One region of the Paenibacillus sp. P13VS genome, then DNA from elsewhere that is predicted to be linked to it. Evidence: riboswitches for the same ligand, from Rfam matches in the RefSeq annotation. Region 1 holds a riboswitch; each other region holds the start of a gene.

Region 1 (2,270 bases):
CCACCACCTCATTGATTTTGTGTTCCACGATAATGAGTGTCTTATCTTGTGCGACCTGCTTCACCGTATCCCATACCTGCGTGGTTCCCTCATCATCGAGCAGTGCAGTTGGTTCATCCAGAAACAGGACATCCGGCTCCATGGCAAGAATAGAGGCAATCGCAAGGCGCTGCTTCATCCCCTGGGACATCGATTGAATCCATGCACGATTATGTTCAAAAGAAAGGCCAACGAGCTCCATATAATGTTGAATCATCTCAGGCATCCGGTCCCTTGGGATATTCCGATTTTCAAGCACAAACGCAATCTCTTCATCTGTATAGGACATGCAAAATTGGGTATCCGGGTCCTGGAATACAATGCCTGGCTGAATCGGCACCTGAATCTCATCACATTTCATCGGGATCTCCACGGAACGCGGAATAAGACCGCTCAATATTTGCAGCAGCGTGGACTTGCCTGAACCACTTGGACCGAGCAGCAGCACTTTTTCCCCTTTACGCACGGAGAGAGACAAGCCCTGAAATACCAGGTCCTGCTCTCCCGGGAACTTGCACCTTAGATTGGTAACGCCTACCGCCTGCATATTCCCTTCTCCGTTCATTTAGTCCAGTGCCTCATAATCCTGCTTGGAGACCGGTCTCAATGACCGGGTCACGCCCGTGAGTTCAAGTGCTTTCGCAAGATAATACGCAAACACACCTGCAATCAGAATGCTTCCAATGAAGCGGAAACCGATAAACAATGTGTAATTCCACGTCGATAACGAGTCAATATAACCATACTGGTAATCGAGCAAAAGCGAAGCTGCTGCTGCCCCAATGGCTGCGAGACAGGTGACGAACAGATTCGTTTTGCGGTACAGAAATGCGGCGAAGAAGATCTCTGCGCCCAGCCCCTGTAACAGACCGTATACCAAGGTGGACATCCCCCATTCACTCCCGAGAAAAGCACTGACGGTTGAGGCTGCTACTTCAGCCAGAATGGCCACCCCCGGCTTGCGAATGATGACATAGGCGAACGTGCCCGCCATAAACCACATGCCATAGATCATCTGTTCCGCATGCACGCCGAAAGGCTTCATCAGATCATACGTCGGTCCCCATATTTTGTAGATGACCCCGAATACAACCGCGATCACGATTGTCACCAAAATATCGGTTAACCTCAATTTGTTGCTGCGCACTGTTGTTGACATGTTCTCTTCTTCCTTTCTCTGCTCCCCATAAGGTTATGAAATGAAAATAAAAAAAGCCTCCCCGGTTCCGGGAAAGCTTGCGCGTATAGTGGTAAATATCATGATTGGAGTAACTCAGAATAAAATGAAATCCGGTTCATTTCACGAGGGAAGCCTGCTTCCGCTCGCATTCCGAGATCAACCGTTCCATTTTCATTCCCCAAGTTACCTATCATGAATTCATGTTCTCTACGCTGGCATTACCCAGATCAGATATACGGTCAGCGGCATAAGGCCCCAATCTCAGCCCAACTTCATTGAGCTCCCGGTTCACTTTATTTCATTGCTACTAATGTACACTACATGGGTATTTGTGGCAATAACATATAGGTCGAACAAGGTTTCACTCTGGTGAATTCCGTTTAAAGAAAGGGTGCCAATTCCATTAATATGAAACATTTAGGAGATATTAGCCGTCTATAGACGTGAAAGGGGATTGATGATATGAATACAACCAATACAACCTGGCAGCAAAAAAAGTGGAAATGGATCCTTGCCGCTTCGATCGTTACCGCAGGAACGGCACCTGCACTGATGTCATCCCATGTAGTGGAAGCGGCAGCGATACACCAGCCTACAGCCTATATTAACAATGTTCCTGCCGAATATGATGTGGTTATTCGCCAGGGAGTTACGTATGTGGCGCTTACGGAACTGAAATTTCTGGGTGACTATACTTTCGGGTACAACAACAAAACGAAACAAATCAGCATTAGTACAGGAAGCGACAAGTATATACTTACCCCTAACAGTAAAATCATTAAGAAAAACGGAAAGGATGCGGCGATGTCCTCTGCTCCGATTCTGGTAAATGGCAAAGCCATGCTGCCGCTTCGTGCAATCGGTGAAACCTTCGGTGCAGAAGTTCGATGGAGTCAGGCTGCCAAGGAAGCTTATATCTATACGCCAGATGCATCGATTATTGAGGAATACAAAAGTGCTGACCTGACCATTGCACGTGAGGCTGCGCTTCGTCTTCCGCGTTTTTCGGATTTAAAACAGGCACGCCTGGACATCCGTAATCCACTGGGTC
Region 2 (2,270 bases), on a different contig from region 1:
ACTTTTTCATCTCGTCTTCATTTCGAAATGGTGTAATGAATCCATTCTGCTGCAGGCCAATTTCAATGCCGCTTAGTCGTTGAAGCTGTTCTCTTTGCTGATGCAGTCGTTTTCTACTTTCATATGCTAGCTTTGACATCAGAGTAGTATGAAACGTCTCGCTGTCTGCAGCTAACATGCCCGCTGCGGCAGAAGATGTCTCACCTGCAATACGTGCACGCTCGATTAAAATCACTTCTTTACCTCGTGAAGCTAGCTCATACGCGATGGCACAACCTATAATGCCGCCTCCCACAACAATCGTTTCGGCATGAAGCTTGCCACGAAGTTCTCCACGTAATTGGGCCGTAAAAGCTGCTGCATTTCGGTAAAGTCTGCCACTTCGTCTTCGCCCTCTGGCTTCTCCGCTCATTCATTCACCCCCGCGTTCCGTCTTATTTTCTACCGTTCAATAGCCTGCCTCAAGGCTGCTGCTGCGCGTTGCGGATTATCACTGGTCCAGATAGATGATATTACTGCCGCACCACTTGCTCCGGCTGCACGTACAGCAGATATGTTTGCCGGTCCAATACCGCCAATGGCAATTACGGGAACGGAAACAGCTGAGCATATTTCAGACAGTGCAGATAGCCCTCTCGGCTTGCTCCCAGGTTTACTGCTGGAGGAAAATACATGACCATAAAAGAGGTAATCTGCTCCCCGTTCTTCAGCTACTCTAGCTTCGTGAAGAGAGTGAACAGAAATGCCGAGACGAAGTCGATCGCTTTTGTTCAGGCTGCTGCCTTGGATAGTCGCCAAATTGGACTGGCCCCAATGAACCCTCTGAAATGCTACATGTTTCTCCAACTCATTCAACTCACATAGACCATTGATCACGATCCTATCAGCTGGAATTCCTGCGTACAGTAAACTGTACGCCCATTGGATTTTTTGTTCATTGGTTAAATGTTTCTCCCGGATGTGAATATAGTCAAGCAAGGGCCATAAATTCGTTGCAATCTTTACAAAACGTTTTTCATCCCCTATGCCCGGCGAAACAGCATGCAGCTCAAACGATAATGAATTCACAAGTTTCCTAGAGATATCCGTTTGGTTTCACCTTCCCTGCCGTCACAATATGTAAGCACAAAAAAGCCACTCCCGTAGGGAGTGGCCGCGATAACATGTCAAGTTAGTTAAATGAGCTTTACATGCCAGTTGTCAGGTATACAAGCTATTAAACCATATACGAGACACCTTCATGTTCCACTTCTGAGCATTCACATTCGCTTCAAAATCGAATATTAATTTGCCCATATCATTAACTAAAACGCGCCACTTCCCTACGCTGGTATAATCCAGATCAGGTGCAAAGGGTCCGGAATCGCATTATTCCATCTCAGCCGCAACGAGCGGCCCCCCTAGTGATCGTATGAAGTTGTAGCCTATGTTACCATAGACACCTTTTTTTGTCACCGTTGATTTTTCAAACTCTTGTCGATGAATATTTTGATTCTAGAGCACTTCATTGCTGCGGAACAATTAGTTTTTCTCAGACCAGGCTTCGACGTCCCATGTTTTGGTGACCCAATCCTGATAAAATTCAGGTTCATGCGAAACGAGCAGTACTGTACCTTTAAACTCTTGCAGAGCTCGTTTTAGTTCCGCTTTTGCTGTTACATCCAGGTGGTTTGTTGGTTCATCAAACAGGATCCAATTGCTTTCACGCATCAGAAGCTTGCACAAGCGCACTTTCGCTTGTTCTCCCCCGCTAAGCGCACTCAGCGGACGAGTGATGTGCTCGTTTTTCAAACCGCAGCGTGCCAAATGTCCTCGTACTTCATTCTGTGTCAGATGGGAGAATTCGTTCCACACATCTTCAATCGGTGTAATATTGCCAGCACGGACTTCCTGTTCAAAATAAGCCGTCTCCAGATAATCCCCCAGAAACGTTTTACCGCTAATCGGAGGTATTTTCCCCAAGATGGTTTTAAGCAGCGTCGACTTACCTACACCATTACATCCAACAATGGCTATCTTCTCACCACGTTCGATTGTCATTGTCATTTTAGGCAGCAAAGGGTAGGAATAACCAATCTCAAAATCAATTCCCTCGAATACTGTTTTGCTGCTGGCACGGGCATCTTTGAATTTAAATGTCGGTTTTGCCGCTTCATCCGGGCGATCGATTCGTTCAATCTTGCCCAGCTGCTTCTCGCGGCTTTTGGCACGTCCGGATGTGGAGGCTCTTGCCTTGTTACGCTGAATGAAATCTTCCTGTTTCTTAATAT
Region 3 (2,270 bases), on a different contig from region 1:
CAATCTGTGTCAGTTCACCGAGCGTAGCAAGTTCAGCCATCTGAGCTTCATCATTGGCATCATAGATGCTGCCCGGGCGAAGTCCATCTCCGAGAGAGAAGGCCACATCATACCTTTTCATGATTTCACAGATTTCTTCAAAATGCGTGTACAAAAAATTCTCCTGGTGATGTGCAAGGCACCATGCTGCCATAATGGACCCACCCCGAGACACAATGCCCGTCATCCGTTTGGCTGTCATCGGTATGTAACGCAGCAGCACGCCTGCATGGATTGTAAAGTAATCCACACCCTGCTCGGCCTGCTCAATGAGCGTATCCCGGTACAACTCCCAGGTGAGTGCCTCGGCTTCGCCATTCACCTTCTCCAGCGCCTGATACAGCGGCACCGTCCCGATCGGCACCGGGGAATTGCGGATGATCCATTCCCGGGTGGTATGGATATCCTTGCCCGTAGAAAGATCCATTACCGTATCGGACCCCCAGCGTACCGCCCAAGTCATTTTCTCCACTTCCTCTTCAATCGAAGAGGATACGGCAGAGTTACCGATATTGGCGTTGATCTTCACGTGGAAATGACGTCCGATCAGCATCGGTTCGCTCTCGGGATGATTAATATTCGATGGCAGAATAGCCCTGCCGCTCGCCAGCTCCTGCCGGACGAACTCCGGCTCCACGCCCTCACGGATAGCTGCAAACTCCATCTCAGGCGTAATGATGCCCTGCCTCGCATAATGCATCTGGGTGACACAGCGTCCGGATTGTGCACGCAGCGGTTTGCCGCGGAGGCCTGGATATTCTTCAGCTCCGGTTCTCTTCCCTCCAGGCTTTAGCCCGTTATCCTCCGGTTTGACGGTACGTCCCTGGTATGCCTCTACATCGTTTCGTTCCGTAATCCATCGTGCACGCAAAGCTGGCAGGCCTGCCCGAATATCAGCGTGAAATCCGGGATCCGTCATAGGGCCGCTCGTATCGTACACGCGCAGCGGCTCGTTATGCTCCACCCCTTGGGGGGTATTCGTGTCATGAAGGGCAATTTCACGCTCGGGTACGGCAATGTCCGGACGTGAGCCCTGAATGTAAACTTTGCGGCTGCCGGGAAACGGTTGGACCCGTCCAGCCGCCACTGTTCCTTTTTCCAACCCCTGCCCTGCATGTTCCTGTGCTGTTGTTCTGTTGTTTATGCTCATCGCTACCTCTTCCTCCTCGTTGGTCGTCCCATGGATGGGCCAGTTTGATTGCTCGTGCACCCGTTCCATATCATCCACGCATAGGCAAGAAAAGAACGGCCAACTTCCGAAGAAAGAACATTACAGCGGCATAGCGCAGACAGAATCTGGCGCAGGCATAAGTGGGTTATACCCAACTCCAGCTCTCCCGCAAAAGAAGACAACTCCCCTCTGCTGCGGATGATCGCTTGACGCTGTATATAAAAAAGCCGGTTCCCGAGGGAACCGGCTTATGTCCATCACCCATAACAAGCCTGATGCCAAGCTCCCACAAGTGGAGACATGCCAAAGGCTAAATTATGCAGGTGTTCGTGGTTATATCGCCGATTACTTCCCTACGCTGGTATGATCCAGATCAGGTGCAAAGGGTCCGGGATCTCATGCGATCCCGTCTCAGTCCGGACAATTCGGACTCCCCCAGTAACGTTTAACAGTTGCGGTATGTGTACCGCAGTTCCATATTCAATTCATTCCAGCCCCGCTGAGCTGTCCATTACAGACTAGCGCAAGCCAGTCGGAAATACAACCCTTTATCTTCCATTGCATGCTGGATCAGGACAACATGAGGCCCATCTGCGCGGCTGCTTCCTTCAGTACAGGTGCATATTCGTGCAAAGTTTCCTGGGACAGGCGGCTAACGGGACCCGATACGGATAGCGCAGCAGCAATATTCCCCTTACGATCCATAATGGGAACGGATACTGCAGCCGCTCCAGGCTCACGTTCTTCGTAGCTGGTCGCATATCCATTCTCCCGAATATCGCCCATCTGGGCCAGATAAACTTCCGGATCGATAAATACGGGCCATTCGGGGCCATTCATCAGTTCCTCTCGGTCTTCTTCCGTCGCAAATGCCATGAGTACCTTGCTGGAAGCCCCTACCGATAGAGGAAGACGGACACCAACCGGAGCCACCCGCCGGATGGCCTGATCACTCTGAACAGCCTGAATACGGATACGCTCACTGCCATCCCGCAGGTACAGACTGACTGTTTCTCCCAAACGATCTCTGAGCCGCTCCATCGCAGGAAGCAGCAAAATG

The links. A riboswitch is a leader RNA that binds a small molecule or an ion and turns the genes downstream of it on or off. The one in region 1 is predicted to bind thiamine pyrophosphate.
Region 2: another riboswitch for thiamine pyrophosphate. It lies ahead of GUA98_RS09290 (thiamine phosphate synthase); the one in region 1 lies ahead of GUA98_RS13150 (ECF transporter S component).
Region 3: another riboswitch for thiamine pyrophosphate. It lies ahead of thiC (phosphomethylpyrimidine synthase ThiC); the one in region 1 lies ahead of GUA98_RS13150 (ECF transporter S component).

The regions. Positions count from the first base shown of each region.
Region 1 is NZ_WYEV01000004.1:760,446-762,715, forward strand. It holds gene GUA98_RS13145 (ABC transporter ATP-binding protein) at 1-604, opposite strand, end outside; gene GUA98_RS13150 (ECF transporter S component) at 605-1,198, opposite strand; TPP riboswitch at 1,407-1,517, opposite strand; gene GUA98_RS13155 (copper amine oxidase N-terminal domain-containing protein) at 1,682-2,270, shown strand, end outside.
Region 2 is NZ_WYEV01000003.1:1,006,399-1,008,668, forward strand. It holds gene thiO (glycine oxidase ThiO) at 1-412, opposite strand, end outside; gene GUA98_RS09290 (thiamine phosphate synthase) at 442-1,068, opposite strand; TPP riboswitch at 1,303-1,412, opposite strand; gene GUA98_RS09295 (ABC-F family ATP-binding cassette domain-containing protein) at 1,522-2,270, opposite strand, start outside.
Region 3 is NZ_WYEV01000015.1:50,012-52,281, reverse strand. It holds gene thiC (phosphomethylpyrimidine synthase ThiC) at 1-1,189, opposite strand, end outside; TPP riboswitch at 1,544-1,657, opposite strand; gene GUA98_RS25950 (IclR family transcriptional regulator) at 1,781-2,270, opposite strand, start outside.